DNA from 3 places in the Sphingomonas flavescens genome. Region 3 is predicted to be linked to each of the others. Evidence: predicted binding sites of a transcription regulator. Region 3 holds the regulator's gene; each other region holds the start of a gene.

Region 1 (10,722 bases), 320 kb from region 3:
GGCAATCGGCCAGCAGGCGCCGCTCCATGTTCGACTCCCTGGCTCATGACGGCGTGAAGCGCCCCGGCACCCGCGAGATGACCTTCATGCTCGCGGGGTTAATGGCGCTCAACGCGTTCGCAATCGACGCCATGGTTCCCGCGCTGCCGGCGATCGGCGATTCGCTTCGAGTAACGACGGAAAACGACCGTCAGCTGGTAGTGATCGCTTACTTCGTCGGCTTCGCCTCGACCCAATTGTTTTGGGGACCGCTCGCCGATCGGTTCGGGCGCAAGCCGATCCTCGCCGCCGGGATCAGCCTGTACACCTTGTTCGCCCTCCTCTGCGCGTTCGCAGGCACCTTCCCGCTGCTGATCGCCTCGCGGTTCGCAATGGGCGCCTCGGCCGCGGTGACACGGGTGCTGGTGGTCGCCATGGTGCGCGACCTGTTCGAGGCCGAAGCCATGGCGCGCGTGATGAGCCTGGTGTTCATGACCTTCATGCTGGTGCCGGTGCTGGCACCGAACATCGGGCAAGCCATCTTGCTGGTCGCCTCCTGGCGGGCAATCTTCATCGTGCTTGCCGGATACGCCCTTCTGATGCTGGCTTGGTCGGCGTGGCGTTTGCCCGAGACGTTGCACCCTGAATTCCGTCGCTCACTGCGATGGAGGGAAATGGGCGGCGCGATGATGGAAGCGGTGCGCGATCCCCTCTCTCGCGGCTACACGCTGGCGCTCGCCTCGACCTTCTCGGCCCTGATCGCCTATATCTCGTCCATCCAGCAGATCGTCTTCGATGTGTTTGACGAGGGCCGCTACATCGGACTGGTGTTCGCGGGGATCGCGGCGCCGATGGCCCTCGCCTCCTGGCTCAACTCCCGATTCGTCGGACGCTTTGGACTGCGGCGGGTCGGGCACAGCGCCGCGGTGATGTTCGCCGTCATCACCAGCCTGCACGCGCTGATCGGCCTGACGGGACATGAGAGCCTGCCGGTGTTCGTGGTGATGCAAAGCCTGGCGATGGCGAGCTTTGCCTTTACCTCGTCCAACCTTGGCACGCTGGCGATGGAGCGAATGGCGCCGATCGCCGGCACCGCTTCATCGATCCAGGGTGTGGTCGGGACGCTGGGCGCGGCGATTGTCGGCTTTGCGATCGGCCAGGCGTTCGACGGAACGGTGCGCCCGTATCTGATCGGCTGCGCGCTCGCTGCCATCGCCGCGCTCATCATCATCGTGCTGACCGAGCCGAAGCGGCTCTTCGCCCGGCTCGAGCCCAGCCGGCCGGCGACCTTCGGTGGCTGCGATCCCGAGGACCTTTGCTAGACCAGCTTGGCGGAAAGCGCATTGGACCGCTGCCCGCCGCTGGGGATCTTAACCGGCGACTTCTTCTTCCTCGGGTCCGGCCATGAGAGCCTCGCCCACTTCCTCGGTCTTGCCGCGGATCGCGTTTTCGATGCGCCGCGCGATCTCGGGGTTTTCCTTGAGGTAGGTCTTGGCGTTCTCGCGGCCTTGACCGATGCGGATCGAGTCATAGCTGAACCACGCGCCCGACTTTTCGACCAGACCGGCCTTGACGCCAAGGTCGAGGATTTCGCCGACCTTGCTGACGCCCTCACCGTACATGATGTCGAATTCGACCTGCTTGAACGGCGGCGCGACCTTGTTCTTGACGACCTTCACCCGGGTGGCGTTGCCGACGATGTCGTCGCGGTCCTTGATCTGGCCGGTGCGGCGAATGTCGAGGCGGACCGAGGCGTAGAACTTCAGCGCGTTGCCGCCCGTCGTAGTTTCCGGATTTCCGTACATGACGCCGATCTTCATGCGGACTTGGTTGATGAAGATGACCGTGCAGCGCGAGCGGCTGATCGAACCGGTCAGCTTGCGCAGGGCCTGGCTCATCAGGCGGGCCTGAAGGCCGACGTGACTGTCGCCCATTTCCCCCTCGATCTCGGCGCGCGGCACCAGCGCGGCGACGGAGTCGACCACCAGCACGTCGATCGCATTGGAGCGGACCAGCGTATCGACGATTTCCAGCGCCTGCTCGCCCGTATCGGGCTGCGACACGATCAGCTCGTCGATGTTGACGCGAAGCTTCTTGGCGTAGACCGGATCGAGCGCATGCTCGGCGTCGACGAAAGCGGCGGTGCCGCCCGTCTTCTGCGCCTCGGCAATCGCGTGGAGTGCCAGCGTCGTCTTGCCCGAGCTTTCCGGCCCGTAGATCTCAATGATGCGGCCGCGCGGAATGCCGCCGACGCCAAGCGCGATGTCCAGCCCGAGGCTGCCGGTCGAAATGGTTTCGATCTCGATCTTTTCGCGGCTGCCAAGCTTCATCGCCGAGCCCTTGCCGAAGGCGCGATCAATCTGCGCAAGGGCGGCTTCAAGGGCCTTCTGACGGTCCGTGCCTGAGCTGTTCAAGGTACTGTTTTCCAATGCGTTGCCAATGACTTTAAGCGTCGCTGCCATGTCCCTTGCCTCCGTTCAAGCTGCAATCGATGGCGGCCGAGCCCCGCCTGTGGAGAAGTGTTCGTATCCGATTTGTTCTCGTGGAACAAGTGTGGAACGTGCTTATCTTCATTAAGTTCACGCCGGGCGGCCGCATTTGCGTGAACTTAGGCCGCGCAGCCCTCTACAAACGGCGAATTCGCGGGCCATTCATGGCCTTTGCTTTCGCCAACATGCGGTCCAGTTCTTCCTGATAAGCCCGCGCGGCTTCCTCGCGCGCTTGGCGCTCGGCGGCGCGCTGTTCGTCGAGCGCCTTCATCTCCATGAAATAGGCATGACGGTTGAGCGCGTCGTTGCGGTAGTATTTGACGTCGTTGCAGCGGCCGCTGAGCAGGGCGAACGCAAGGCGGTCATTGCGGCGATGCTCGATTCGGACCAGCCGGCCCTTACGATAGACAGGCACCAATGAACCGTTCAGCGCACGGTCGAGCGCATCTTCGCGCATGCGATCGAGGCCCTCCTTCGCCGCCTGGTCCCAAGCGACCGCAAAGCCGTCGGCTCCCTCAACCCGAAGCAGGCGGTAAGCGCTACTGACGCTTCGTCCCACGGCGCGGGCGGCGACGCTGACACAGCCCGTCTGCTGCAGGCAGGCGATGAATTCGCGCTGCACTTGCTCCGACCAGCCACCGCGGCGGTTCCGAAGTCGGGGCACCGGATCGAACGCGATTGGATCCGGCGCCGGCTCGGCATCGCGGTCCGCGAGCAGGTCGGCGGCGGTCACAGTGACCGGGATGCGGGCAACAAGCTGATGGCTTAGCGTGAGGCGATCGGGTTTGTGCGTCATCCGCGAGGATATGCGGGATCAATCACCATGTAGGAAAGGCTTCGCGCGGCAACGGGACCATCGCGACGAAGCAGCGGATTGCTACGGGGTGCTGGGGGCAGGTCAATGGCCGCCCGCCCCCAGCGGGGGGCTCATCTCGACGCGCCAGCGATGCTGATCGTCATCACGAGCGGCGTGCCGAAACTTGCAGCACGAAACGCTTGCCGGATCTGCGGCCGCGCACCCGCCCAGGCGCCGTCCTGGCAATAATGGCGGTCGTAATCGGCGGTGTCGTCCACGCGGTCTGCCGTAAGTCTGACCGGGCAAACCTCGTCCACGGCCGCGTAAACGCGGTGAATTAGCAGCCGCTTGCCCTCGCGTGAAGTCAGCGACAGGTCGGCGTACGAAACGTAGCGAACCATCGGATCAACGCGCTTCGAAATGACGACGGGCTTGACCGGTCTGGCGGTTGAAGTTGCCGAGAACAGCATCGAACCGGCAAGGGCAGCTCCGACGAATGCTAATTGCCGCATGGGCATGCGAGCTCTCCTTGATTGTGAGTTCCTGAATTGCCGAAAAAAGGCCGGGGCAGGCCGGCGGCGGCCTGCCCTCGGCTCCCGCTCTACTTCTGCGCTCCCGTGATCCCGAGCGTCATGACGAGCGGCGTTCCGACCTCCGCTGCGCGAATGGCCTTGCGGATCTGCGGCTGCGCTCCGCGCCAGGCATAATCCTTGCAGTAGAGCCGGTCATAGGTCACCGCGAACTCCGCTTCGTCCGACGACAGGCTCAACGGACAGACTTCATCCACCGCCTGACCAACCCTTCGGTAAAGGAGGTGCTTCCCCTCCTTGGACGTGAGCGACAAGTCGGCGAACGACACATAGCGGGTCAGCGGGTCGATATGCTTTTCAATGACCACCGGCTGGCTGTTTTTCGCCATGGAGGCGGTGGCCGTGACGAGCAGCGATCCAACGAAGGCGGCTGCCCCGATACATGCGAGTTGACGTGCGTCCATGTTCTCTCTCCCTCGCTCTGCGGATTACGATCCGCGAACTCCGGAGATGAACCTTTCAGTTTATTGACGGAGGTTAATTTCGACGGGTTTCGGCGGTTTTTCAACGATTGGCACTTCCATCGACGAACCTTGCTCGGCGAGGGCACGAACGGTCTCGGCGGCATGAGACTTGGAAACGGGCTCGACCGACCCGTCGCTAAGCAACACCTCCCAATGACGGTGGTGATGCAGGAGTCGTTCGACATGCTGGCGGTTCACAATCGTCGAACGATGAATGTGTAAAAATCCCCATCCGTCGAGCATTTGCTTCATCTTGTGGATGGTGGTGTGGAGCAGCCAGCTGACATCGCGGGCATGGACCCGCATGTAATCCCGCTCCGCCGTAACCTTGATGATCGAGGAAAAATCAACGCGTTGCCGTCCGTCGGCGCAGGGCACCCACAAGCATTCGTCACCATCCGCGGAACGGACGAAGCGCTTGCAGACAAAGCTCGTTTCGTAATGGGTTACGAACTGGCGGAGGTCGGCGGCCATTAAATGCAACGTTTCGTTGAATTCGAGCAGAGACGAGAAGCGAAGCTGGACGATGAAATCGAACGCCCCTTCGGTCTCCAGCGACACTTCAGCCAAGGAAATGATGCTGCTTTTGAAGGCAGCAAGGCCAGCGGGATCCGCCCGGTGATCTATAGCCAGGCATAGCAACACCAGCAGGCCGTCATCGATGACTGCAAGTCTCGATGTCATAAGGCGCACCCCCTTCCGGCCGAGCCCGGAAGCGAGACTAATTTAACAGAAATCTAACGGCGGAGCGAATAACATCGCGCGGATTTGCGCGTGATGCGTGAACTATCTTTCCCGCAACTCGACAAGGGACTGCCGCGCGAGATCGATTTCCTTCTTCGTCAGGGGCCGCGCATCGGCCGGAACGCAGCGGCGGCCGAGGCTGTCGGACAGGGCGACGCACATCGCGATACCGTCGCGCAAAGCGTTGCTGAAATAGTTGAGGAAGACGACGTGCTGACGCGCGGCCGCAGCAATCTTGTTCTTGAACGCATGGTCCGCGCACAGGGCCTTTGAGTCATACTGGATCGCCAGCGGCTCACCGCCGGTGTCCGGACTGAAGCGGATCATAACGCGCGGATCGGTATTCGGGACCGGGTCCATGCTGATCGCGAACGACCGGAAATAGTCGATCTGTTTCTGGCTGAACTGCAGGGTCGACTGAAAGCGGGCGATCGCGGTGCGCACCTCCTTGCGTTCGATCGAGGCCAGGCCGCCCGCCCCCATCAACTCCTGATAGACCGACGTCGGGGCGGCGATCGCGGGCATCATGCCGAAGGTGTTGATCGCCTGGAAATCATCGGCCGACGGACATTCCCCGTTACCGAGAGCGGCGGCGAAGATCTCTTCCCGTCGAACGAACGGCGCCATCTGGTCGTGCATGTTGCGGATGACCGCGACGTCGCCTTCACTCTCCTCCTGCAACCGCTCCATCAACTCGTGATGACGGGCGGCTTCGCTGCGTCGTTGTCCCCACTCCTGCAGTTCGAACGCGATGAGGATGCCCGCAAGGACACCGAGCGTCTCCAGCGCGAGGAGCAGCCACTCGCGATCGTCGATGCGCCGGAATGCGTCCCCTACGCGACGGAACAGGACCATGTCGCCCGACCCCCGTGGTTAACAATTCGAAGGATGATTTCGATTGGAGCCGCACGCAAGAGGCGCGTCGAAGGAGAGTGACGAGGGGTCCGCCAAGATTTGTGTAACATATTGGCACAGGCGGTTTTTAACCAATGCAATTCAACTGGCGTTTAATTAACACTGCGGTTAACAGCTACTCACCTTTGTAGGGGCAACACCAAATGAAGAAGTTAGTTCTCGCGCTCTGCGCAATGGGCGCGGCTACCCTGGCGACGCCGGCGATGGCTGCCAATACCGTGGACACCACAATCGTCGATCCCTGCTCAGCGGGGTATGTGCAAGGTGCCGTCGCCTGCCAAGGTTATTATGGAAAAAATTGGATCACGGGCGGCGTCGGTTCGGCGACCACCCAGGAGCAGATGGACGCAATTTATGCTTTGCTGAACGGCACGGCGCAGGTTGGTGATCTTAAACCGACTGACAACACTAATTCGTACACGCCGCCTTACACTGGTGACTTCAGCCACGTCCTCGCAGCGGTGACCGGACTCAGCGGAGCCAATCAATTCGTTTTTTCAAACTTTTATATGACCGGCCTCACAGTCGTTGGAGCGCACTTCGGCAATAATACCGACAGCGATAAAAATAACGTGACAGCATTTTGGTTAGTTGACCTTGGGGCGACGCCGACAAACGCAATTTCACTGAATGGTTCTGGCGACGGGACCTCGAATGCGCAGGTGTTCGCGACAAATGTGCGTCCGGCGGTTCCGGAACCGGCGACCTGGGCGATGATGCTGCTCGGCTTCGGCGCCATCGGCATGGCTTCGCGCCGCAGCCGCAAGCCGGTGCTCGCGCAGATCGCCTAAGCTCAATTCCTGACTATCGAAGACGACGGGCGGTCCTCACGGGCCGCCCGTTTTCGTTTGGCAATCGGACGAATGAACAGCAGAAGCGGCGCATGACCGTGCGCACCGTTGCCATGCTGACCGCGGGGGGTCTCGCGCCATGCCTGTCGGCGGCGGTCGGCGGACTGATCGAGCATTATACCGAGGTCGCGCCCGACGTCCGCATCATCGCGTACCTCAATGGCTATGCCGGGCTGCTGACGGGCAAGTCGGTCGAGGTGACCGACAAGGTGCGTGCGACGGCGAAGCGGCTCCATGCTTTCGGCGGCAGTCCGATCGGCAACAGCCGGGTGCGGCTGACCAATGCCGAGGATTGCATCAAGCGCGGGCTGGTCCAGCCGGGCGAGGATCCGCTGCAAGTGGCGGCGGAGCAGTTGCGGCGCGACGGTGTCGACGTGCTCCACACGATCGGCGGCGACGATACCAACGGGACCGCGGCCGACCTCGCCGCCTTTCTCGACAGCCATGGCTATAGGCTGACGGTGGTCGGGCTGCCCAAGACGATCGACAATGATGTGATTCCGATCCGCCAGACGCTCGGCGCTTGGAGTGCGGCGGAACAGGGGGCGCTCTATGCCCGCAACATCATTGCCGAAAGCTCGTCCAATCCGCGGGTGCTGATCGTGCACGAGGTGATGGGCCGAAACTGCGGTTGGCTGACCGCGGCGACCGCGCTGGCGCATCACCAGTGGGTCAAGGACGCCGGGTTCGCCGAGTGGCTGGAGAACAGCGCGGCGCGATGGGACGTGCATGGGGTGTATGTGCCCGAGCGTCCGTTCGACATCGCCGAGGAAGCCGCGCGTCTGCGGCGGACGATGGACGAGCAAGGCGGGGTGAACCTGTTCATCTCCGAAGGCGCGGGCGTGCGCGAGATCGTCGCGGCGATGGAGACGGCTGGCGACCCCGTGCCCCGCGATCCGTTTGGCCACGTCCAGCTGGACAAGGTCAATCCGGGCGAATGGTTCGGCCGGCAGTTTGCCAAAGCGCTCGGTGCGGAAAAGGTGCTGGTACAGAAGAGCGGATACTTCGCCCGGTCCGCGCCGGCCAACGACGTCGATCTCGCCCTCATCCGCGCCTGCACGACTTACGCGGTCGACGCGGCGTTGCGCGGCGAATCCGGTGTCGTCGGCGAAGACGAAGAGCGCCGCAACGAACTGCGCGTCATCGAATTCGAGCGGATTGCCGGCGGGAAGGCGTTCGATACGTCGGTGCCATGGTTCACCCAGCTGCTGCGAGAATTGGGACAAGCTTGATCCCTGCGGCGGGTGACGGCGGGATTAAAGGTTGGTCACACTGAAACTGCCGATGAAGCGCGCCCGTTGAGCGAGCGGCAACGCCAATATCAACGAAGTATCGAGTATGAACCGCATCATTGCCGCGATCGTTCTGGGTTCGGCCGCCACGGCGCCCGTCATGGCCCAGATGCCGCAGCCCCGCCCACCGATGATGGCGTGGAATCCTGGCACCTTTTGGCGAGGCGCACCGGCCAATCCCTACGATCGCATCCAGTTCCTGCAGGAGCGCGTGAACCGCGGGGTCCGCAACGGGAGCCTCGACCGGCGCGAGGCCATGCGAGTCAATCGCGAGCTTGCCGGCGTGCGGGCCTGGATCCAGCAGAAGCATTGGCAGGACGGTGGGCGGCTGACGCCGCCGCAACGAGCGATGATCCAGGGGCGGCTCGACCAGATCAGTCGTCAAATCCGGTGGATGAAGCGGACCGACTGGTAGAACGACAGGCGCCCGGCCCAGCGCCGGGCGGCTAGCTGCTCGGGATAGTTGTGTTCGGCCCCGCCCCGCGCTGCTGCCAATAGGTCGTCAGCCCCAGCTCGTCGCATAGGGCAGCGAAGCGCCTGTCCTGGCGTACGCTTGCGAGCGGCGGCATGAACAGCCACTGCGTCCGGCACCAGCTTGGCGCGTTGGCGTTGAAGCTGCGCGGCTCGACTGGCCGACTGGCCACCAGCGGCCCTTTGCTGAACAGGAGCCCGTTGATCACGTCATAGGCCTCGTCGACAGCGCCCATCTGCGCCAATGCCATCGCCGCATATGCAGCCTGACCTGGATATGCTCGTGCTGCCGCCAAATTGGCTGTTGTCGCCGCGGCCACGTTGGCGGGCGTAGGATGCGCGAACGCATCCAAGGTGGGCGCCCATTGGGCAGGCTTGACCGGATGCGAGTTTCCGAGCGGCCCGGTTTTGTCGTTCATCATCGCGGCGGCTGCGCCCGTCCGGCCGCTGAACGCCAGGATCATGAACCGCGCATTCCAGACCAGCGAATGGCGCGGCCACAGAGGGATCAGCCGCTCGGACAAGCGAAGCGCGTCGTCGGTTCGGCCCCCGGTCCAAAGCCGCAGCGCGCGGCGCCAATGCGGGGTTGGCGAGCTCGGCGCGATCGCCGCGGCCTGTTCGTTGAAGATCCATGCCTGGGACAAAATTCCGGCGGCCTGAAAGAGGGACGATAGCGCACCGACGATATGGAAGTTGGTGGGAGCATCACGCCGAAGCGCCTGCAGCCCAGCCTCCGTTTGCGACCAATCGAGGCTGCCCGCCTGCATATCGAGCATTGCAAGCCGAGCGTGGGGTTCGCGACGATCCAGGCGAAGCGCCGCGCGCGCCTGCTGATCCGCGTCGCGCAAGGCGTCAGCAGCATTGGGACCGCCATTGAACGCCTGCGTCTCGTTCGCCAAGGCGGACAGGCCGAGCGCCCGGACGTTCGCGGGCTCCAGCGCAAGCGCCTGCTGCAAGGGCGGCAAGGCTTCACCCGCCAGCATCGGGGCGGCGTCGCGCAGCAACGTGTCGCCGCGATCGACGAGACGCGTCGCCCGTTGCGCCTTGTTCTCGCGAGAAATCCAAAGCCCGGCACCGCCCGCGCCAACCGCCAGGGCGGCTGCGCTTCCCGCCAGCACCGAACGACGCGTGATCGCGGGTTGCTCTTCGTCTTTCGTAGGCTCAGCGATGAGGCGGTAGCCGGTGCGAGGAACGGTCTCGATGACCACCTCGCCGCTGCTTGTCCGCTCCAGGACCTTGCGCAGTTCGGCGACGAGCCGATTGAGACTGGCGTCACCGACCTGCGCATTGCCCCACAGATGGCTGAAGAGCTCCCGCCGCTGCACCACTTCACCTGCGCGGTCAGCGAGACGAAGAAGCAATTGCATGACAAGCGGCTCGACCGCTTCGTCCCCGCCTTTCCCGCACACATGGCGGCGATCAGGATCGATCGTCAGCCCGGCAACACAAAGCGGGAAGTTTGCTGGAGCGTTCACGACACTCGGCCCCCTGATCAGCCCATCATCGTTTTCTGATCATGGGCCAATCGGGGCAAACCGCCAAGTCCCCGGATGCGGCGGGGAAGCGTGTTAGGCGGGCGTAACCTCACCGGCGCCAGTGCCCGCATCGTCGCCGGCATCGGGACGCTTGTCGAAGACGACGTCGATGAGACCGAACGCCTTGGCTTCGTCCGCCTCCAGGAACTTGTCGCGGTCCATCGCCTTCTCGATCTCCTCGAGCGGCTGGCCGGTGTACTTGGCATAAAGCTCGTTGAGGCGCTGGCGCATGCGGAGAATCTCGCGCGCCTGGATCTCGATGTCCGCGGCCATGCCCTGGGCACCGCCGGAGGGCTGGTGAATCATGATTCGGCTATTGGTCAGCGCGACGCGCATGCCGGGCTCGCCAGCGGCGAGCAGGAAGCTGCCCATCGAGGCGGCCTGACCGATGCAGACGGTGCTGATCTTCGGCCGGATGTATTGCATGGTGTCGTGGATCGCGAGGCCGGCCGTCACCACGCCGCCCGGCGAGTTGATGTACATGAAGATGTCCTTCTTCGGGTTCTCGGACTCGAGGAAGAGCAGCTGGGCGGTGATCAGCGAGGCCATGTGGTCCTCGATCGGGCCGGTGATGAAGACGATGCGTTCGCGCAGGA
Region 2 (10,722 bases), 950 kb from region 3:
CGACGATCGGATCGCGGGGGCTGGCGGCAAGCGCGAAGTCCCCCTCGCGGCGCAGGTCGGCGAGCGTGCGGTCCTTTTCGCGCTGATCGGCGGCGAGCTTCTTGATGTCGGTCAGGTAGCGCCCGACGGCGGTGGCGAAGTCGCCGTAGCGGGCGGGCACGCGCGGGGCGTCGGCGGCGCGCATGACGACGCGGCCGACCAGCTTCGACAGCGCTGCGCCATATTGCAGGCCCGGATCGTCGAAGTGGGTGACGTGATAGTAACTGTCGTAGACCGAGTGGTAGCTGCCGTCGGACTCATCCTCGCCGCCGAAGCCGAGGTTCAGCGAGGCGATGCCGAGATGCTGCAGGAAGGCGGTATAGTCGGAGCCCGAACCTAGCGCGCTGAGCGGAAAATCCCCGCCGGACTTGGCCGCCTCGAACTGTTCAGGGCGAACGCTTTCTTTGTCGCTATAGCCTCTCGCCAGGATCGCCGCCCGGCCACGGCGCGCGGCGGGGACGTTGGTCTTCGGGTCGAGGACGTCGTTGGCCGCCTGATTGACGAAATGCTGCAGTTCATGGCTGCCGCCCGCGCCTAGGAAGCCGCGGCCGTTGCCGTCGGTATTGATGTACATCAGCGCCTTGCGCTTCAGCTCATCGGCGTGCGCCTCGGCCCATTCGGTCGAGCCGAGCAGGCCCGGCTCCTCGCCGTCCCAGCTGGCGTAGACGATGGTCCGCGCCGGCCGCCAGCCGCCCCGGTAGAGCGCGCCGAGCGCCTTGGCCTCGCTCATCAGCGCGACCTGGCCGGTCAGCGGATCGGAGGCGCCGAACACCCAGCCGTCGCGGTGGTTGCCACGAACGATCCATTCGTCGGGATAGGTCGAGCCGCGCAGCGTCGCGATGACGTTGTAGACGGGCTTCTGCGACCAGTCGGACTTGACCGCGAGGTGCACCTTGACCGCATCGCTGCCGCCCCAGTGATAGGCGAGCGGAAGGCCGCCGCGCTGCTTGCCGGTCACCAGCGGGCCATCGAGCGCGGCGATGATCCGCGTCGCGTCGCGATACGAGATCGGCAGGGTCGGAATCTTGAGGATCGTGATTGCCTGCTCGCGCGTCAGGCGCTTGGCGCCCGGCGTCGAACCGATGCCCGGCGTCAGCGGATCGCCGGGGTAGATCGGCATGTCGGCGACCGAGCCGCGCTGCACGCCGGCATCGGGCCGTCCCCCGCCCTTCGGGAAGACGTCGGCCTCGGCGTAGCTGTCGTCGGCCGGGTCGGAGTAGATCAGGCAGCCGGCCGCGCCATGTTCCTGCGCCAGCTTGGGCTTCAGGCCCCGCCAGCCGCCGCCGTAGCGGGCGAGCACGATCTTGCCTTTGACCGAAATGCCGCGCTGCTCGAGCGCGTCATAATCGTCGGGCATGCCGTAATTGACGTAGACGACCGGTGCGGTGACGTCGCCGTCGCCCTGATAGGCGACATAGGGTGGCAGCGCGCCGGCAGTCTGGGACGAGGTCGGGTCCTCGGCGATCGCCGGCTCCTGCCCGCCCAGCTGAACGCGGGTCGGCGTGACCAGTTCGAGCGTCGTCGAGATCGGCGTCGGATAGAGGACGTCGAAGCGCTCGATCCGCGCGTCCCAGCCCCATTGCTTAAACAGGGCCAGCTGCATGTCGGCATTGGCCTTGTTGTGCGGCGCGCCGACATGGTTGGGCGCGGAGGACATGGTCTGCAGCCAGCCGAGCTGGTCGGCGGTGCTGATCATCGAGTCGAAGCTCTGTTCGAGCGCCTGGCCGCCCGATTGCGCGGTGGCGGCCGTGGCGACGAGGGCGAGCGCGGCGACGCCGCTGGCGAGCAGGCGCCTCACCGGAGCCACGCAGCGACAGCGACGGTGGCGACGCCGGCAAGGAGGTCGAGCGCAACGAGGCCAAGCACGACGTAGCCGGCGCGCTTGCCGTATTTGCGGAGCTTCTCTTTGCTCACTGGATTACTCCGTCTTGCCAGCGGAGGCTGGCATCCATGTCGTCGCCTGTCGTCGACGTCCGCCATTGCTCACCGACATGGACCCCAGCCTGCGCTGGGGTGACGAGGCTCACTGGCATGCCAGGCACTCGTCGTAGTCGGTGCTCGACGGGAGCTGGATTTCCTTGAGCTCAGGGGTGTTGTCGGCCTCGACCCCACCCGCGAAGCCGGCGCGCTGCACCGACTTGGAGCGGAGATAGTAGAGCGACTTGATGCCCAGCTCCCACGCGCGGAAGTGGAGCATCATCAGGTCCCACTTGTCGACGTCGGCGGGGATGAACAGGTTCAGCGAGGTCGCCTGGTCGATGTAGGGCGTGCGGTCGGCCGCAAGCTCGATCAGCCAGCGCTGGTCGATCTCGAACGACGTTTTGAACACGTCCTTTTCCTCGGGCGTCAGGAAGTCGAGGTGCTGGACCGAGCCGCCCTGCTCCAGGATCGAATTCCATACCTTGTCGCTGTCCTTGGACTTCGAAGCGAGCAGCTTTTCGAGATACGGGTTCTTGATCGAGAAGGAGCCCGACAGCGTCTTGTGCGTGTAGATGTTGGCCGGGATCGGCTCGATGCAGGCTGAGGTGCCGCCGGCGATGATCGAGATCGACGCGGTCGGCGCAATCGCCATCTTGCAGCTGAAGCGTTCCATCACGCCCATGTCGGCGGCGTCGGGGCACGGTCCGCGCTCTTTCGCCAGCATCATCGACGCCTGGTCGACCTGAGCGCGGATGTGCTTGAAGATCTTGAGGTTCCAGCTCTTGGCCATCGCCCCTTCGAACGGCAGGCCGCGCGCCTGCAGGAAGGAGTGGAAGCCCATCACGCCGAGGCCGACACTGCGCTCTCGCTCCGCGCTATATTTGGCGCGCGCCATCTCGTCCGGCGCGCGGGCGATGTAATCGCTCAGCACGTTGTCCAGGAAACGCATGATGTCTTCGATGAACTGCTTGTCGCCGTTCCACTCGTCCCAGGTTTCGAGGTTGAGCGAGCTCAGGCAGCAGACCGCGGTGCGATCCGCGCCAAGATGGTCGCGGCCGGTCGGCAGCGTGATTTCCGAGCAGAGGTTCGAGGTCGAGACCTTGAGGCCGAGGTCGCGGTGATGCTTGGGCATCGACCGGTTCACCTGGTCGATGAAGATGATGTACGGCTCGCCCGTCGCGAGGCGGGTTTCGACCAGCTTCTGGAACAGCGAGCGCGCGTCCACCTTGCCGCGGACGCTGCCGTCCTTGGGCGACTTGAGCTCGAACTCCGAACCGTCGCGAACGGCTTCCATGAACTCGTCGGTGACCAGCACGCCGTGGTGCAGGTTGAGCGCCTTGCGGTTGAAGTCGCCGCTGGGTTTGCGGATCTCGAGGAACTCCTCGATCTCCGGGTGGGCGATGTCGAGATAGACGGCAGCCGAGCCGCGGCGGAGCGACCCCTGGCTGATCGCCAGCGTCAGGCTGTCCATCACGCGGACGAACGGAATGATGCCGCTGGTCTTGCCGTTCAGCCCGACGGGCTCACCGATGCCGCGCACCCGACCCCAATAGGTGCCGATGCCGCCGCCTTTGGAGGCGAGCCAGACGTTCTCGTTCCAGATTTCAGTGATCGCCTGCAGGCTGTCGTCCACGCTGTTGAGATAGCAGCTGATCGGCAGGCCGCGGCCGGTGCCGCCGTTGGACAGCACGGGCGTCGCGGGCATGAACCACAGGCGCGAGATGTAGTCGTAGACGCGCTGGGCGTGATCGGCATCGTCGGCGTAGGCCGCGGCGACGCGCGCGAACAGGTCCTGATAATTCTCGCCCGGGAGCAGGTAACGGTCGACCAAAGTGTCCTTGCCGAACTCGGTCAGCAAAGCGTCGCGCTTGTCGTCGGTGGTGACGGCAAACTTGGGCGCATGGACGGACTTCGATCCGCTGGCGGTGGTCGAAACGTCGTCGCTCGTTACTTCTGAGCCGGTCGAGAAATCCATCGCGCTACCCCGTCCTTAATCGGCCAAGGCGTAATCGCCGAGAACCGTTTGTTCCTGACTTGTTCGACTCGGAGCCATCGCGGCACCCTAGCCGTTTTCGCGCCTTCAGGGGACCTTTGCACACCCGCCGCCTGTGGAAAGCGGGGACGACCGCGTCTCCCTCCGGAATATAGGGATTCCCGAGCGAAACACTAGTGGTTGAGTACTCCCCCTCGACCGCTACTAGCTATAGTGCCTTAATTGGATTTGGGCGCAAGCCGGTAAATGGCGCATCAACGCAAAATCCTGTGGATTTGACGCTACCGCAACGTTGCGCCGCAAGGCGTTCGCACTGGACTTGCGGTAAGCACCGCCGCACAGCATGCCCGGTTCGAAAAAGGGGATGCGATGCGCACGAAATTGACCGCCGTCCTGGCCGCATCATTGCCGCTGATGGCCGCATCGCCCCCTGCCCCGAAGGTCGACATGAAGCGCATGTCGGAAATCGCGCGCACGCTCGCGTCCGACGAGTTCCAAGGCCGTGCACCGGGGACAGCGGGCGAAGAAAAGACGATCCCCTACCTCATCCAGCAGTTCAAGGCTGCCGGACTTCAACCAGCGGGCGAAAACGGGGGCTGGACGCAGGAAGTGCCGATGATCCGCACGCAGCTCGGCGCGCCGTCGACGGTCGGCGTCACGCAGACGGGCGCGACGACGCCGCTGCGCTATCCAGACGACATCTACATGTCGACGGTGCGCGCGACGGAGGCGGTCAAGATCGCCAACGCGCCGATGGTCTTCGTCGGCTACGGCATCAGCGCGCCAGAGCGCGGCTGGGACGATTTCAAGGGCGTCGACCTGCACGGCAAGGTCGCGGTGATGCTGGTCAACGACCCGGACTTCGAGGCGACCGCGGGCGAACCGGTCGCAGGAAAGTTCGGCGGCAAGACGATGACCTTCTACGGCCGCTGGGTCTACAAATATGAGGAAGCGGCGCGGCGCGGCGCAATTGCCGCGCTCGTGGTCCACGATACCGAGGGCGCCGGTTACCCGTGGACCGTGGTGAAAAGCCCGGCCGGTGAAGGCTATAACGTCGTGCTCCCGGCCGGTGCGCAGCAACCGGTGCTGCTGCAGGGATGGATCCAGCAAAACGTCGCGGCGGACCTGCTGAAGCGCGCCGGTTATGACCTTGCGGCGGTGAAGCGCCAGGCGCGGACGGCGGCGTTCAAGCCAATCGATCTAAAGGCGACGCTGACGGTCGACGCGCCGGTGAAGCTGACGCGGCTGACCAGTCACAACGTGCTCGGCAAGCTGACGGGCAGCAAATACCCCGACGAGACGATCAGCTACGGCGGGCATTGGGACGCGTACGGCATCGGCCCCGCGGATGCGCAGGGCCGGACGATCAAGCCGGGCGCAGCCGACGATGCGCTGGGCCTTGCGGCGATGATCGAGAATGCGCGGCTGTTCGCGGCGGGACCGCGGCCGCAGCGAACCTTGGTCTTCGCGGCCTGGACCGCTGAAGAGCGCGGGTTGTTGGGCTCCGAATATTACGCGCAGCACCCGCTGTTCCCCATGGACAAGATGGTCGCCAACCTGACCTTCGACACGCTGCAGTGGAATGGGCCGGTCAAGGACGCAGTGGTCGTCGGTCAGGGCCAGAGCGAGATGGAAGATTATCTTGCCGCCGCAGCCAAGGCGCAGGGACGGTACGTGACGCCGGAGAATCATCCGGAACGCGGTTTATTCTACCGCGCGGACCATTTCTCCTTCGCCAAGCGCGGGGTGCCGGTCCTGCTCGATATGGCGCTGGCCGGGGCCTACGACATGGTCGACGGCGGGCGCCCAGCCGGCGAGAAGTGGCTCACTAGCTTCACGTCCAACTGCTATCACCAGACGTGCGACGCCTGGTCGCCGAGCTGGGACCTGCGCGGCGCTGCGCAGGAAGCGGACATGTTCTTCGCGATCGGTAACAGGCTGGCGAACAGCCGCGCCTGGCCGCAATGGCGGCCGACCTCGGAGTTCGCGAAGGTGCGGGCGCAAAGCAGCGGGGCGCGCAGCAGTGCTTCATCCTCGCGACCGGAGCGCGGCCGCTAGGCCCATCGCCCAAGTTACGCTATCAGCCGCCTGGTCTTGTCGCAGGGGGTTGGCGATGGATTTCGACACCGCGATGCTGCTCGCGCTGCCCGCGAGCCTGCTATTGTTCATGGCCTTCGAAGCACTCGTGCCATCGGGCCGCGAGATGCCGGAGATTCGCCGCTGGCGACTGATCGGACTTGCCGGTTTCGCGCTGACTCTGGTCGTCTTCGTCGGCGCACCGCTGCTGATCGTGCCTCACTTGCCGCCGATGGCCATCATCGACCTCAACACGTGGGGGAACTGGGCCGCCCTCCCCGTCTGGGTGCTCACGACATTCTTCGGTTACTGGGCGCACCGTACCATGCATTATTTTGACCTGCTGTGGCGCGCCGGGCATCAGCTGCACCACGGGGTCGCCCGGGTCGACATTGCGTCCGCGATGATCTTCCACCCTTTCGATAGTCTGGTCCAAGGCGTGCTGTGCGGCCTGTTGGCCGCGGGCCTGACCAATTCGACCGCGCACGCGGCCGCCTGGGCCGGGCTGTGGGGGTTTTGCGTGGCGCTCTATCAGCACTGGAACGTGCGGACGCCCGCGTGGACCGGCTGGTTTATCCAGCGGCCGGAAGCCCATCTGCTGCATCACGAACGTGACGTGCACGCGCGCAATTTCGGCGACATGCCGCTGTGGGACCGGCTGTTCGGAACCTATGGCGAGCCAGTCCAGCGTACCGTCGAACTGGGCTTCGAGCCTGAGCGGGCGCGGCGGTGGGTGGCGATGCTGGCGATGGTCGATGTCAATAAAATCGAGAAGATGGACGGCAGGATCCGGCTTTAGTCTAGCGCGGGTTACCCGGCAGAATTGAACCGATCTCGTCCAGCGAAAGCTGGCGGTAGAATTTCAGCTGCGCTTCGTTGTCCTTGACTGAGACCACACGGACGGCGGCGAACAAAGGTCCGCGGCGCAAGATGGCATCGCACTCCGGCGGCACCGTTCGTGCGCCGATGACATGAGCGCTCGTCTTCGAAATGTCGCGAAGGGTGACGCGTACCGTGTTGATCGGCGTCAGCAGCTCACATGAGATGAGCACGCGCGTCGGCTTGGGCTTGCCGGTTCCGCTGATTTCCGCCGGGACCGTCATGCGGACCGCGCTTTGAAAACCTGAACCATCGTTGACCCCCCGATGCCGCCGATTGGTTCGGGTCTGGGTATCAAAAGTTGATAAAGTCCAAACTTCCCTGCGCCGACGCCAGTCCGCGTTCGGATTTGGGACAAGCAGGACTCGCGGGAAGCGCGGGCGGAGTGCCTTTGATAAGGACGTTACCGGACATTCAAGGGGCAAACTGATGACCGCAAAGACCTTCATTCGACGCGCCGACCGCAAGCACGTGAGCGACATGCGCGGCTTCGCCATGTCGGCATCCCGCGATAGCGACGTGACCGTCGCCGACCTTTCCTACGGCGGCTGCAAGCTCATCTCGAACGACCGCTTCGACGAGGGTGAGGTGGTCGAGCTCCGCATCATCAAGCGCGGCGCCGTCGCTGCCGAAATCCGCTGGGCGGACGAAGGCCGCGCGGGCGTGCGCTTCATCAACTAGGCTGAAAGCGTTGCCGCGATGGCGATCCTTCGGGCGACTGATCGGCGGGGCCGCCTTCTTCCTGCTCGGCGGGACGACGGCGGCAACTTTATCGGTGGCACGCCAGCCTGCTCATCCGGCGGCTGCGAGAGCGGTCGATGCCGCGACCCCATCCGCAAACCGGATCGAGGTCAGTCCCGCCGCCATGCGCCAGGCGCTTGCCGCAGGCCAGATCGACCGGCCAGTCAAGTCGGTCCTGCAAGTCCCCGCGCGCATGCAATATGGCGACTTCAAGTGGGACGACGCCGGCGTTCCTGCCGGTCCGCTGTGGATCCGCGTCGACACGCGCGCGCAGCTTATCTCCGTGTTTCGCGCCGGCCATGAGATCGGCACCGCGGTCATTCTTTATGGCGCGGATGGGCTCGAGACCCCGGCCGGCAAATTCCCGATTCTGGCGAAGCTCAAGGACCACCATTCGGCGACCTATGACGCGCCGATGCCTTACACCCTGCGCCTGACCAAGGACGGCGTTGCGATTCACGCCAGCGACGTCCGCTGGGGGCTCGCCACTCACGGCTGCGTGGGTGTGCCCGAGGGCTTCGCCAAGCAGCTCTTTGCCGCAGCCTCGGTCGGCGACGAGGTTTTCGTCGTCGGCAACCCCAAGCGGGCGTAACCTTTCACTTTCGATCCATGGTCCGGCCGCGCGGCGGCGGTGCTAGATCAGGCCAGCTTGTGTTGGCGCGCTTTGGTCCGCCGCACGCGCCAGCCCATGAGGCCGAAGCCGAGGAGCATCATGGCCCAGGTGCTCGGTTCGGGCACGGCGGCGACGGGAGTCTTCGTTTCCTCAGGCCGGTAGATAATTGGCGGACCGCCGGGCGAACCGCCGCCACCACCGATGCCGCCGGGGGATCCGCCGGGAGAACCGCCCGGGCCCACGATCGGTGGGCCGCCGCCCGGCGCGGCCGGTGGCGCGACAAAATCGGCGAGCTGCGGCGCCGGACCGGCAATCGCAACCGGCGGCACGATGGCCGCATCAGCCCCAACCGGCCCCGTTGGCATCAAGACCTTGGCGAGTTCGCTGGTCGAGGGCCCGGCCGGCCTTTCGCGGGTACGCACCTTGGCAAGTGCGTGCTGGATTTTCTTGTGCTTGGTCTGCGCGCCGGCGACCCGTTCCCCTGGCGAACGCTGGTCGAGCAACTGGGTCAGGCTCTGGGCCTGCTGAACCGCCGCGGCCACCGCGTCGCTGCCGGTCACGCCGACCAATGAAAGAAAGGCGCCGCTGCCGGCCAGCGCAATCGCACAGGCTCCAGCCACCAGCCGGAGCTTGCGGCGCTGCATTGCTGCGCGCGCCGCACGCGAGCGGCGAACCGCCCTGGCGATGTCCCGTCGTGCAAGCGCGTTTTCCATGACCGGATAGAGCAGGCAAAGCGCGGCCCGCTACAAGGTTAACAAACGGATTGCCTCAATTCGGGGCAGTTAGTTCCGTCGCCTTGCTTCGAATCGCGTCGGCAGCGAGCAACGCGATGGCAAAAGGGGCAATGGGCATGAAGAGCCTGGGGATTGTGACAGCTTTGAGTGTCGGGGTGACGGCTTTGGCGCCGAGTGCGCAGTCGCACGCCCCCGATGGCTTGAACACCAGCCGGAGCGTCCAGAGTTTCACCGATTGCTTCACCGCCGCGCAGGACCGCCAGGAGGCGGCATGGGCTTTCGCGCCGAGCAAGCATGGCGGGACCTTTTCCAACCTTGGCGCGGCGGGAGTCGCCAAGCCTTATTTCATCGTGATCAGCGACCGCGGCAACCGCCGCACCATCATCCTCGAAAACGTCAAAGCGGGAACGCCCGCCGCCATGGGAGTGAGCCAATGCGCCTGAACAATCAGCAGACCCAAAGCCGCCGCCGCCGCATCGCCGCCGCCGCCCGCGCCGCCCTGACTTCGGACATGGCGAAGACGACTTATGCTACCGCACCCACGCCGTCAGAGGTTGCCGCAAGTCCGGTCGAGCAGGAGCGCCGCGGCCTGCCGCGCGTCAGCACCGACAGCGAGATCATCGTCCGGCGGATCGGTGGATTCAATTTCGAGGTCGCACTGCACGACGTGTCAGCGCACGGCTGTCAGGTCGAATTGATCGAAGCATGCGAAAGCGGTGACGCGATCATCGCGCGTTTCCCGCAACTCGAGCCGCTCGGCTCACGAGTTTGCTGGACGCGCGGGACGACCACCGGCATCGAGTTCCAGACCAAGATTCATCCTGCGGTGTTCGACCATTTGCTGGGCCGGCTGAACGTCGCGAAGGCCGCATAAAGAAGGCAGGTGGAATGCGGTGCGCGAATCGCGCGCGCCGCATTAACCTCTGGACGCGCGCACCGACGTGCCGCAGTCCGATGCGATGCGCTTTCCGAAACCCTTTGTCGCGATCCTGATCCTGACGTGCAGCACCGCCGCCCGGGCCGACGACGATTCGATCTGCGCCGATCGTCCGGGCAAGGCGACCAGCCCCTGCACGGTTCCGGCAGGTCACTGGCAGATGGAAAGCGGGCTGGCCGACTGGTCCTTGCAGCGGTCGGACCGCCAGCGACAGACGGTGCTGACGCTGGGCGAGACGGCAATCAAATATGGCCTGTCTAACAGCACCGATGTCGCCATCGACATCACGCCATTCGTCCGTGTCGCCACCCGGGACCATGGGTCGCGCAGCAGCGCCGAAGGCGTCGGCGATCTTTCGTTTCAGCTCAAGCATCGGCTGACGGACGACAAGGCGGCGGTGCAGGTGTCCATCCTGCCGATCGTCACTGCACCCATCGCGAAAAAGGATATTGGCGCGGACGCGTGGCAATTCGCGCTGCTGGTGCCCGTGAGTGCGGACATCGGACAATCGCCATTCAGCATCGGCCTGACTCCGGAAGTGGACTGGGTCGCCGATGCCGACGGGCGCGGCCGCCATGTTGCAATGGCGCAGGTCGCGAGCCTGGGGTGGAAAGCGACCGACAAACTCAACCTGTCGGCCGAACTTTGGGGCCAGTGGGATTGGGACCCGGCGGGGACCACACGGCAGGTATCCGTCGACGGTTCGATCGCTTACCTTGCAAGCAAGAGACTGCAGCTGGATGCAGGCGCCAATGTCGGCCTCAATCGCAACACGCCGGACCTCGAACTT
Region 3 (10,722 bases):
CGTCGCCTTTCATTCCGCTCCGTGGGCGCGGTGGTTACTGGAACGGCGGGAAGAGGGGCTATTGCAGCGCATCGGACGCAGCCTGCTGGGAGTCATTGCGACCGGGGTCGCCGTCGAATGTGCCTTAATTCCGATTGCGCTTTTCCATTTTCACCGGGCAGGTCTCTACGGGGTCGCCGCCAATATCCTTGCCATTCCACTGACGACCTTCCTCGTGATGCCATTGGAGGCAGGAGCGCTTATCCTCGACGGGATTGGGCTAGGTCGGCCGTTGTGGTTCCTTTGCGGTCTGGCGATCAAAACACTGCTCGCCCTGGCGCATGTCGTCGGATCCGCGCGAGGTGCGATTGCGATGATGCCGTCGATGCCGGGCTGGTCCTACGCACTGCTTGCCGCCGGCGGGTTGTGGATTTGCCTATGGACGACGCGGGCTCGTCGCCTGGGGCTCCTCCCCATTGCCGTCGGGGCCGCCGGCGCGCTCGCCGCCCCCGCGCCCGACCTCCTGATCACGGGCGATGGACGTCACCTCGCCATTGCTGACGCTGGAGAAGTTTACATTCTGCGTGACCGTGCCGGCGACTACATCCGCAGTTTGCTCGCCGAAGCGTCAGGATACGACGGCGATCCCTCCGCCATTGATGCACAGTCGACCAGTGATTGCACCTACGACGCTTGCCTGACGACCATCCATAGAAACGGATCGGCGTGGCACCTGCTTGCCACGCGCTCGGCAACCCGGATCGATTGGTCCGCGATTACACAGGCCTGCGCGTCTGCGGACATTGTCATCTCGGATCGACGTTTGCCGAAAGCTTGCGTGCCCCGCTGGTTGAAGCTTGACGCGGCCAGCCTCAAGCAGACCGGAGGACTCGCGATCACGCTCGCCGATGTGCCCCGCATAGCGACTGTCTCGGAGCGCGTGGGCAATCATCCATGGGCTTCACGCCCAAAGTTAAGCTCTACGTCGCACTCCAGACCGCGAGTTCGCTCCCGGACGGATCAATGAAGTGAAACCTCCTGCCACCCGGGAACGCAAAGATGGGCTTGGCAATCACGCCGCCCGCACCGGCTACCTGATTGAATGCCGCATCGAGGTCGTCGACCCGAATGACGGGCAATGGAGCCGAAAGCGCTTCGCTCCGGTCGCCCTGTAGACCGAGGTCCGTGATGCCGTTTGTCGTTGCAGCGTAATCTGGTCCGTATTTCGTGAACGTCCAGCCAAACGCTTTTGCATAGAAAGCCCACGTGAGCTCATGCGCCGTCGCGCTTGGCAATTCGACATAATCGATCCGCGGCCCGCTCACCTCAGTAACGGCGGATCAGACCGGCAAGTCGGCCCTGGATCCGCACCCGCCGCGGATCGTAGCGCTGAGGCTCGTAATTGCGGTTCGCCGGGTCGAGACGGATCATGCTGCCCTCGCGGCGGAAAGTCTTGAGCGTGGCTTCTTCCTCATCGATCAATGCCACGACAATCTCGCCGTCATGCGCGACATCGACCTTGCGGATCAACGCGAAGTCGCCATCGAGGATGCCCTCGTCGACCATCGAATCACCGGAAACCTCCAGCGCGTAATGCTCGCCCGTGCCGAGCAAAGCCGCCGGAACCGCAAAACTTTCCGTGCCCTGCAGCGCCTCGATCGGTGTGCCCGCGGCAATCTTGCCGTGCATCGGAATTTCAAGTGTGTCGTTGGCAGGCGCCGTGGTCACCGGGCGGATTGGTGTCACCGTGGCCGATGGCCTTGCTTCAGGTAGCTTCACCACCTCAAGCGCGCGCGCCCGATTGGGCAGTCGGCGTATGAAGCCGCGTTCCTCCAGCGCCGAGATCAACCGGTGCACACCCGACTTGGACTTCAGGTCCAAAGCCTCGCGCATTTCATCGAAACTGGGACTGATCCCCTTATCCTTGAGGCGGTCATCGATGAACAACAGCAATTCGCGCTGCTTGGCGGTGAGCATGGCCGTGAACCCCTTCAGGAACGAACGGGGAACTTTTAGGAAACAAAGATACTGTGGTCAAGCTTTGCCCGTTAATTCCCGCTGGTGAGAAGACGGGTCCGGAAGGCAGCAATCGCGCTTTCATTACGCTTTGCGCCCATTTCCTTGCGTAGTGCGGCGGTGAATTGTTCCGCATAATCTTGCGCCGTCGCTTCGCTCAACTGGCTTTGAACCTGGGTGATTAGCTGCGGCGCACTGAGCGCATTGCCCGGCGTGATCTTATTGGTTTTAACGATGAAATATCCGCCCCCTGCGGGATTGGCTAACATTCGTGCCTTACCGGTTGCGGTTGTGAACAACGCCCGCAAAGCCGGGGGCACGTTGCCGCGCTGATCGGAGATTTCGATGCGCCGGGCAGCGATGGGGCGCGAAGGCGGCAGCGTGACGCCGGCGGCCTTGACCGCATCGGCAATGGGGGCGCCGGCACTGGCCCTGTCGGCAATCTGCTTGGCGACGGCTTCAGCTTTTCTGTTTGCCTGGTCGACGATCCAGTCGGTCGCGACCCGGTCGCGAATGCTCGTCAGGGGTGCCGGGGCTGCCGGCAGAACCTGGCCGGGGGAGACCACCGCGTAACCGGCGTCGCCGCCCAGCGCGACGATTTCGGGCGGGTCGTTGGGTGCGATCTCAAACCCGGTCTTGATCACCGGCGCAAGCTCTGCAGGAGCCTTGTAAGCCGCGTCGACGCGTGATGTACCGGCGCTCGTGATCAGCGGCGTCGTCGTCACGGGCAGCTTGGCTGCCGCGACCGCCTCGGCAAAGTTGCTGCCATCGTCCAGTGCGGTCTGGACCTTGTCGACCAGATCCTCGATCGCGCTCTTCCGTTTGTCCGCGGTCAACTTTGTCGCAATTTCCGCGCGGGCCTGCTCGATCGTTTTGCCGCCACCGGCTTTCACTGCATCGATCTTCACGATCACCCATCCGAAGTCGGACTGGATGGGCCCGACCAACGCGCCGTTGGCAGCCGCAAAAACAGCATTGGCGGTCTTGTCTCCAGCCACGCTGGAGTAGGCCGCGCGGCTTTGATCTGTCAGCGTGGTGAGGGCAGCGTGGGCGCCTGCCGGGGCGGCGGCCGCAGACAAGGTCTGACCGCCCTTGACCCGCTGGGCGATGGCGTTGGCCGTCGGCTGGTCGGGCACCACGACTTGCGTTAGCGACCGCGTGTCACTGGGCGCATAGGCCGTCTTGTTCGCATTGTAATAATCGGTGATTTCCTTGTCGCTCGGCACAACGCCGGCGACCTGCTCCGCGCCGATCCGAGCGATGCGCAGCGCTCGTTGCTCCGGCACTGTGTAGCGATTTCGATTGGCCCCGTAGAACTGCTGGATCTGCGCGTCCGTTGGCTTCAGTCCGGCCTTGAACAGTTCGGTCGGGACAATGGCGGCTTCACCTTCGCGCGCCTCGAGCAGCAGGGACGCGTATGGCGTCGCCATGCCGACCGGCACGCGAGCGTTGGTCGCGATCGGCGTCAGCATCAGCCGCTGCAACAAACCCCCGGACAAGATGCGGCGGACTTGCGGGTCGGTCAGACGCTGCTGCGCCAGGAACTGCTGATAAGCCTGTTCGCTGAACTTGCCGTCCAGGCCTTTGGTGTTGGGCAATTGCGCGATCTCCGCATCGACCAGCCGCTTGGAGAGCGGGAAGCCATATTTGTCGGCGAATGCCAGCATTGTGCTCTGGTCGATCAACGCGTTGATGACCGCCGGAAGGTCGCTGATGACGCTGTTGTAATCCGCTTCGGGCCGCTGCTGCCGCGCTTCCTGAAGCCGGCGCTGCATCGCCTCGCTGGCTTCGCGCTCGGTCACGTCCTGGTTGCCGACGCTGGCCAGCGCACCTGTGCTTCCACCCAGACCGATCTTGCCTGATCCAAAGTTGGAAATGTCGGCGATTGCGAACCCGGCCAGGATGGCAATCAGGATCAGCGCCATGATGCCGGTGCCGATTTTGGATTTGGAAAGACGGCGGAAGAAGGAGAGCATCGGTATCCGGTGCGAAGTGGAGGTTGGGGGTGCTTTAGGGGCGGGGGTGGCACGCATCAAGCGGCGCCGCTACGGGACCGGCGAGCAGGGGAGTTTGCGCATGGTGAAGAAGCTCGTGGCCGGCAACTGGAAGATGCACGGCGTCTCGTCGGACGTCGCGGAAATCCGCGCCATCGCCGAAGGATCTCGTCAGTATCCGAGCGTCGACGTTGCGCTCTGCCTTCCCTCGATCCTAATCCATCGCGCGGTGGAGGCGGTGCCGGGCTTCGCAATCGGCGGTCAGGACGTTCACCATGCCGAAAAAGGCGCCCACACCGGCTGCACCTCCGCGCAAATGCTGGAGGACTCCGGAGCTAGGCTGACCATCGTCGGGCACAGCGAGCGGCGGGATGCGCAGCGGGAGAGCGATGACGAGGTGCGAGCGAAGGCCGAGGCCGCGCTTGGGATTGGCCTCGACGTCATCCTCTGCTGCGGCGAAAGCCTCGACGTTCGAGAAGGCGGCACCGCGGTGGAAACGGTACTCACCCAGCTCGAGGGATCGCTTCCGCCAGCACTCGCCGGCGGTGCCGAGCTCGCCATCGCGTACGAACCGATCTGGGCTATCGGCACCGGCAAGATCCCGAGCATTGCCGAGATTGCCGAGATGCATGCCGCCATCCGCGGCAAGCTTCAGGAGCGTTTTGGGGCCGCAGGCATCCAGCTCCGCATTCTCTACGGCGGATCGGTTAAGGCCTCCAACGCCGCCGAGATTTTCCGCATTGAGAACGTGGACGGGGCGCTCGTCGGTGGGGCAAGTCTCAAAGCCGCGGATTTTCTCCCCATCGTCGCAGCGGCAGGACTGTAAATTTCAACCGTTCAGTTCACAAACAGCAGGCGCATGCTATCTAAGGCCCCTAACGAAAGGTAGGGTTCAAGATGGTGAGGAACAATTTCGTCGTTGGTCTTTTGGGTCTCGCTTTGGCCATGCCGGTCGCCGCGCAGAGTGTCGGCATGCAGGTCGTGGACAGTGCGGGCGCACCGGTCGGCACAGTCACAGCCATTCAGGGCGACAACCTTCAGGTGAAGACGAGCAAGCACGAGGCACTCCTGCCAAAGTCTAGCTTCAGGGCGGAGGGCGGCAAGCTATTGTTCGGGATGACGCAGGCGCAGCTCGACGCCCAGATTGAAGCGACGGCAGCGTCGGCGAATGCCGCGGTGGTCGCCGGCGCGACTGTCAAAGGAATCGGCGGCACTACGGTTGGCACGATCGATTCGGTTGCTGACGATAAAGTCGTGATCGCTCTAAAGTCGGGGCAGAAGCTGGCTTTCCCGACCAGCGGCGTTCGGGGAAATGCCGACGGTTCGGTGACGGTCGGCTATTCATCCGCGCAGCTCGAAACGCTAGTCAAAGGATCGGCAACCGCGCCGCAGGGTCAGTAGTCCGGTTGAAAGCGGGTGCGGTGGCCGCTACTTGCTTCCGCACCTCATTCGTCAAAGGTCTTAAATGTTCGCCTTCCTGCTGATCGTTCAATCGCTCATTGCTGCGTCGCTCGTTGCCGTCATCCTGATGCAACGCTCGGAAGGTGGCGGCCTCGGCGTGGGTGGCAGTTCCTCAGGCTTCATGACGGCGCGCGGTGCGGCGGACTTTCTGACCCGCTCAACCGCCGTTCTTGGCGGCGCATTCATCGTCCTGTCGATCGTGATGGCGGCGATCGCCGGCGCATCGCGGGAACCGGCGAAGATCGATACCTCGCTCGCCGGCAAGACCGCGCCGGTCCAGGATACGCGGCCCGTGCAGCCGACGCCGACCGCGCCAGCGACGCAGAACCAATCCGCGCCAGCGGTCCCACTCGCCCAATAAGCGACGCTTTCCACGAATTTATTTCACGCGGCGGGTTGCGTCGCCGCGCCAACACCCCCTAAGCCCCGACACCCATGGCGCGGTTCATTTTTGTCACCGGCGGCGTGGTTTCCTCGCTTGGAAAAGGCTTGCTTTCGGCGTCCCTCGGGGCGCTTCTCCAGGCGCGTGGATACAAGGTCCGCATTCGAAAGTTCGACCCCTATCTCAACGTAGATCCGGGGACGATGTCCCCGTATCAGCATGGGGAGGTCTTCGTTACCGACGACGGCGCCGAGACCGATCTCGATCTCGGCCATTACGAGCGGTACACCGGCGTATCGGCGCGCCAATCGGACAACATCACCACCGGCCGCATCTACCGCGACATTATCGCGAAGGAGCGGCGCGGCGATTATCTCGGCGCGACCGTCCAGGTCATTCCGCACGTAACCAACGCGATCAAGGAATTCGCGCTCGCCGACACCGACGGCCTCGACTTCGTCATCTGTGAGATCGGCGGCACCGTCGGTGACATCGAAAGCCTGCCGTTCATCGAATCGATCCGGCAGCTCCGCAACGATCTCGGCCGCGGCAATTCGGTCAGCGTGCACACCACGCTCGTGCCGTGGATCGCCGCCGCGGGTGAGCTGAAGACCAAGCCGACCCAGCAGTCCGTCCGCGAGATCGCCAGCCTCGGCGTTCAACCGGAAGTGCTGCTTTGCCGCTGCGACCGTCCGCTGCCCGACAGCGACCGCGAGAAGATCGCGCTCTTCTGCAACGTCCGGAAGTCGGCGGTCATCCCCGCGCTCGACGCGCGCAACATCTACGACGTGCCGCTGCAATATCATCGGGCAGGCCTGGACGACGAAGTCCTTTACGCATTCGGAATCGAGGATGCGCCGCCGCCAGACATGACTCGCTGGAACGCCGTCATGGACGCCATCGACCACCCGGACAGCGAGGTCACGATCGGCGTCGTCGGCAAATATGTCGGGCTACCCGACGCCTACAAAAGCCTCCGGGAAGCCCTGGTCCACGGGGGCATCGCCAATCGCGCGAAGGTCAACATCCAGTGGCTCGACGCCGAACTCTTCGAGCATCCCGACGCCGAGATCGCGGCCGAGCTCGAGCCGCTGCACGGCATCCTCGTTCCCGGCGGTTTCGGCGAACGCGGCAGCGAGGGCAAGATCGCATCCGTGAAGTTCGCTCGCGAGCGCGAAATTCCCTTCTTCGGGATTTGCCTCGGCATGCAGATGGCCTGCATCGAGGGAGCACGGAACGTCGCCGGCATCGCCGAAGCGTCGACGACCGAGTTTGGCGAGACCTCGGAACCCGTGGTCGGCATGATCACCGAGTGGATGAGCGAGGAGGGGCTGCAAAAGCGCGCCGCTGGCGGCGACCTCGGCGGCACGATGCGTCTCGGAGCCTATCCCGCAAAGCTGGACGGCAACAGCGTCGTCCGCTCGATCTACGGCACCGACACGATCAGCGAGCGGCACCGCCACCGCTATGAGGTCAACGTCCACTATCGCGAGGCGCTGGAGAATGGCGGCCTGATCTTTTCCGGCATGTCGCCCGACGGCGCGCTGCCGGAGATCGTCGAGCGGCCCGACCACCCCTGGTTCATCGGCGTCCAGTTTCACCCCGAATTAAAGAGCCGCCCGTTCGAGCCGCACCCGCTCTTTGCCGGGTTCATCGGCGCTGCGGTGGAGCAATCGCGCCTCGTTTGATGGACATCAGTTAACGGAACGCCCTTTGTGCGCGTTGGTTACGTTCACGTCCTTCACCAACGCGAGGCTGTCCGATGCTCCTGACCATCGCCATCATTCTTTTCATCCTGTGGGTATTGGGCGCGTTCGTTGTCCACGTCGGCGGCGGCCTCATCCACCTGCTGCTGGTCATCGCCGTTATCGTCGTGATCTGGAACTTCGTTACCGGCCGCCGCGCCGTTTAACTGCGGGTAACCAGCATTGCGGCGTGGCGTCACGCCGCTTAGATGTTGTTCGATGACGAACAGCATTTCTACGCGGGTGGCCGTGCTCGGCTCCGGGCCGGCCGGCCTCACCGCGGCGATTTACGCGGCGCGTGCAGGCCTCGGCCCCGTGGTGATCCAGGGGATTCAACCGGGCGGCCAGCTCACGACCACGACGGACGTGGAAAATTATCCTGGCTTCCGCGAGGTCATCCAGGGCCCGTGGCTGATGGAAGAAATGCAGGCGCAGGCCGAGCATGTCGGCACCAAGGTTGTTTGGGATCACATCAGCGCAGTCGACCTGTCCCGCCGCCCGTTCCGGCTGACCGGGGACAGCGGCGCGCAATTCTTCGCCGACAGCCTGATCATCTCCACCGGTGCCCAGGCCAAGTGGCTCGGCCTGCCGTCGGAGGAGCATATGAAGGGCAGGGGCGCCTCAGCCTGCGCCACCTGCGACGGCTTCTTCTACCGCGGCAAGAAGGTGGCGGTGATCGGCGGTGGCAATACCGCGGTCGAGGAAGCGCTCTACCTCACCAATCACAGCCACGACGTCACACTCATTCACCGGCGCGATTCGCTGCGCGCCGAGAAGATCCTGCAGGACCGCCTGTTCGCGCACCCGAACATCAACATCATCTGGGACAGCGAAGTCGTCGAATTCGTCGGCGGGGGGCAGCCGGAAGCGCTGGTCGGCCTCGACATCCGCAACAAACGGACGGGCGAAGTCAGCCGTGTCGACTGCGAAGGCGCATTCGTCGCCATCGGCCACCAGCCCGCGACCGAACTCTTCAACGGCCAGCTCAAGCTGGACGACGATGGCTATATTCTCGTCGAACCGGGCACCACGCGCACCAGCGTCGACGGGGTGTTCGCCTGCGGCGACGTCATGGACAAGATTTACCGCCAGGCGGTCACCGCCGCCGGCACCGGCTGCATGGCCGCCCTCGACGCGGAGAAATATCTGGCCGCTCAGGAATATGAGGCGATCGCCGCCGAGTAAGGCGGTTCACGGGGAGGGGGATCGCAGTTGAAGCCAGTCGGACCGATCCCGCCCTATTTCGAAGCCCGCGACGACGGCCAATTGATGATCGGCGGCATCGCCGCGGACGAGCTGATCGAAGAGGCTGGCGGCACCCCGCTGTTCGTCTACGACAACAATATCGTCGGCGCGCAAGTCGCCCGTTTCAAGGGCGCGATGGCCGATGGCATCGCTCTCCATTATTCAGTAACGGCAAACCCTTACGAGCCATTGCTCGAGTTCCTTGGCAGATACGTCGACGGTTTCCGCATCGTCTCAAAGGGCGAATTGCGCCGCCTTCAGGATGCGAAGTTAGCAGGTATCCCGATCAACTTCGCCGGTCCCGGTAAGCTGTCCGAGGAGCTTGAGGCGGCGGTCATCGCCGGTGCAACGATAAGCGTGGAGAGTGAAGGCGAAGCCGAACGCGCGATCCGTGCCGCCGAACGCGTCGGCATCCAGCCGCGCATCTCGGTCCGCGTCACGCCGCCGTACAGCATCGAAGCCGGCGCCGTGACTCTCGTCTGCGAAGCCAGCCCGTTCGGCGTCGATGCCGAACGCGTGCCTTCGCTCGTTCAGGGCCTGCTCGAGGCCGATGTCGACTGGCGCGGCCTGCACATGTTCGGCGGCGCGCAGTGCCTTGATGCAGATGCGCTGTCCGAAATTCATCGTCTCACGGTAGGTCAGGCCGGCGAAATCGCCGACGCCATCGGCCTGCCGCTTCCCGAGCTAAACCTCGGCAGCGGTTTCGACATCGCCTGCCGCCCGGGGGACGAGCCGCTGGACATCGACCGCGTCGCCGCCGCGCTCAATCATACCCTATGCAATGCGCCGCCGCTGCTCGCCACAACGCGCTTCACGATCGAGCTCGGCCGCTGGCTGGTCGGCGAGAGCGGCGTCTACCTGACCCGCGTCGTCGACCGTACCGAAAGCTGCGGCCACACCTTCCTGACGACCGATGGCGGTGGGCATCACCTAATCGGCGCGACCGGGAGCCTCGGCGAACGCGGCATGGCCAATTTCCCCATTGCCGTTGCCAATCGCTTCGATGCCGAGCCCGAGGAGTCCGTGACCGTCGCCGGCTGCCTGTGCACGCCGTTCGACGTGCTTGGCGACAACGTCAGCCTGCCGCGTGCGGACGTCGGTGACGTGATCGCCGTGTTTTGCGCCGGCGCCTACGGCCTCAGCGCGAGCCCCCAAGGCTGGGAAAGCCGACCGCTAGCGCGTGAGATACTCGTCTAGGGGTAGATCGCCTCGACGAAATAGAGACCCTGCGGCGGCGCATTGAACCCCAGCGCCGCGCGATCCCGCGCCTCCAGCGCCTTGAGCATGTCGTCAGGCTGCCACTGCCCACGCCCGACCATCGCCAGGCACCCGACCATCGACCGCACCTGGTGATGCAGGAAACTCCGCGCGGCCGCGATCACATGGATTTCTTCACCAACCCGACCGACCTCCAGCCGGTCCAGCGTCTTCACCGGACTGTCCGACTGGCACTGCGCCGAGCGGAAGGTGGTGAAGTCGTGCCGCCCCAAGAGATGCGCGGCACCCGCCTGCATCGCGTCGAGGTCCAAGGGCACTCCGATGTGCCACACGCGCCCGGCATCCAGCGCCGGGGGCGCCCGCCGGTTGAGAATGCGGTACAGATAGCGCCGACCCACGCACGAAAAGCGCGCGTGCCAATCGTCGGCGACCGTCTCCACTTCCAGCACCGATACGGGCTGCGGCCGCACCAGCGCGTTCAGTCCCTCGCGCAGTCGATGCGGCGTGAGTGACGTCATGACGTCGACATGCGCAGCCATCGCCAGCGCATGCACTCCCGCGTCCGTCCGCCCCGCAGCCAGCACCTGCGCCGGCTCACCGGTCATCCGCTGAAGCGCCTCCTCCACCGTCTGTTGCACCGACGGTCCATGATCCTGCCGCTGCCAGCCCATGAATGGCCCGC

The links. Region 3 encodes LexA, which represses DNA repair genes until DNA is damaged. Its sites were predicted from a motif close to GTTCCNCNCTTGTTCT; they were not measured.
Region 1: a site for LexA is predicted at 2,524-2,539, ahead of recA (recombinase RecA). Genes of this name have one in related genera too.
Region 2: a site for LexA is predicted at 3,985-4,000, ahead of QU596_RS06665 (ribonucleoside-diphosphate reductase subunit alpha). Genes of this name have one in related genera too.

What each region holds. Positions count from the first base shown of each region.
Region 1 covers NZ_CP133016.1:664,298-675,019, forward strand. The annotation lists gene QU596_RS03425 (multidrug effflux MFS transporter) at 1-1,301, shown strand, start outside; gene recA (recombinase RecA) at 1,350-2,441, opposite strand; gene QU596_RS03435 (hypothetical protein) at 2,605-3,264, opposite strand; gene QU596_RS03440 (UrcA family protein) at 3,396-3,776, opposite strand; gene QU596_RS03445 (UrcA family protein) at 3,866-4,258, opposite strand; gene QU596_RS03450 (LytTR family DNA-binding domain-containing protein) at 4,319-5,002, opposite strand; gene QU596_RS03455 (hypothetical protein) at 5,105-5,917, opposite strand; gene QU596_RS03460 (PEPxxWA-CTERM sorting domain-containing protein) at 6,121-6,768, shown strand; gene QU596_RS03465 (pyrophosphate--fructose-6-phosphate 1-phosphotransferase) at 6,861-8,060, shown strand; gene QU596_RS03470 (hypothetical protein) at 8,167-8,535, shown strand; gene QU596_RS03475 (winged helix-turn-helix domain-containing protein) at 8,567-10,066, opposite strand; gene clpP (ATP-dependent Clp endopeptidase proteolytic subunit ClpP) at 10,160-10,722, opposite strand, start outside.
Region 2 covers NZ_CP133016.1:1,289,583-1,300,304, forward strand. The annotation lists gene QU596_RS06660 (transferrin receptor-like dimerization domain-containing protein) at 1-1,837, opposite strand, end outside; gene QU596_RS06665 (ribonucleoside-diphosphate reductase subunit alpha) at 2,063-3,934, opposite strand; gene QU596_RS06670 (M20/M25/M40 family metallo-hydrolase) at 4,322-6,010, shown strand; gene QU596_RS06675 (sterol desaturase family protein) at 6,066-6,827, shown strand; gene QU596_RS06680 (hypothetical protein) at 6,829-7,131, opposite strand; gene QU596_RS06685 (PilZ domain-containing protein) at 7,337-7,588, shown strand; gene QU596_RS06690 (L,D-transpeptidase family protein) at 7,599-8,240, shown strand; gene QU596_RS06695 (PEPxxWA-CTERM sorting domain-containing protein) at 8,288-8,974, opposite strand; gene QU596_RS06700 (hypothetical protein) at 9,112-9,438, shown strand; gene QU596_RS06705 (PilZ domain-containing protein) at 9,429-9,869, shown strand; gene QU596_RS06710 (transporter) at 9,955-10,722, shown strand, end outside.
Region 3 covers NZ_CP133016.1:342,709-353,430, forward strand. The annotation lists gene QU596_RS01785 (ComEC/Rec2 family competence protein) at 1-1,006, shown strand, start outside; gene QU596_RS01790 (VOC family protein) at 960-1,304, opposite strand; gene lexA (transcriptional repressor LexA) at 1,306-1,956, opposite strand; gene QU596_RS01800 (peptidylprolyl isomerase) at 2,028-3,971, opposite strand; gene tpiA (triose-phosphate isomerase) at 4,072-4,815, shown strand; gene QU596_RS01810 (ribosome maturation factor RimM) at 4,887-5,390, shown strand; gene secG (preprotein translocase subunit SecG) at 5,455-5,811, shown strand; gene QU596_RS01820 (CTP synthase) at 5,886-7,520, shown strand; gene QU596_RS01825 (lmo0937 family membrane protein) at 7,595-7,744, shown strand; gene trxB (thioredoxin-disulfide reductase) at 7,797-8,762, shown strand; gene QU596_RS01835 (type III PLP-dependent enzyme domain-containing protein) at 8,790-10,019, shown strand; gene truA (tRNA pseudouridine(38-40) synthase TruA) at 10,016-10,722, opposite strand, start outside.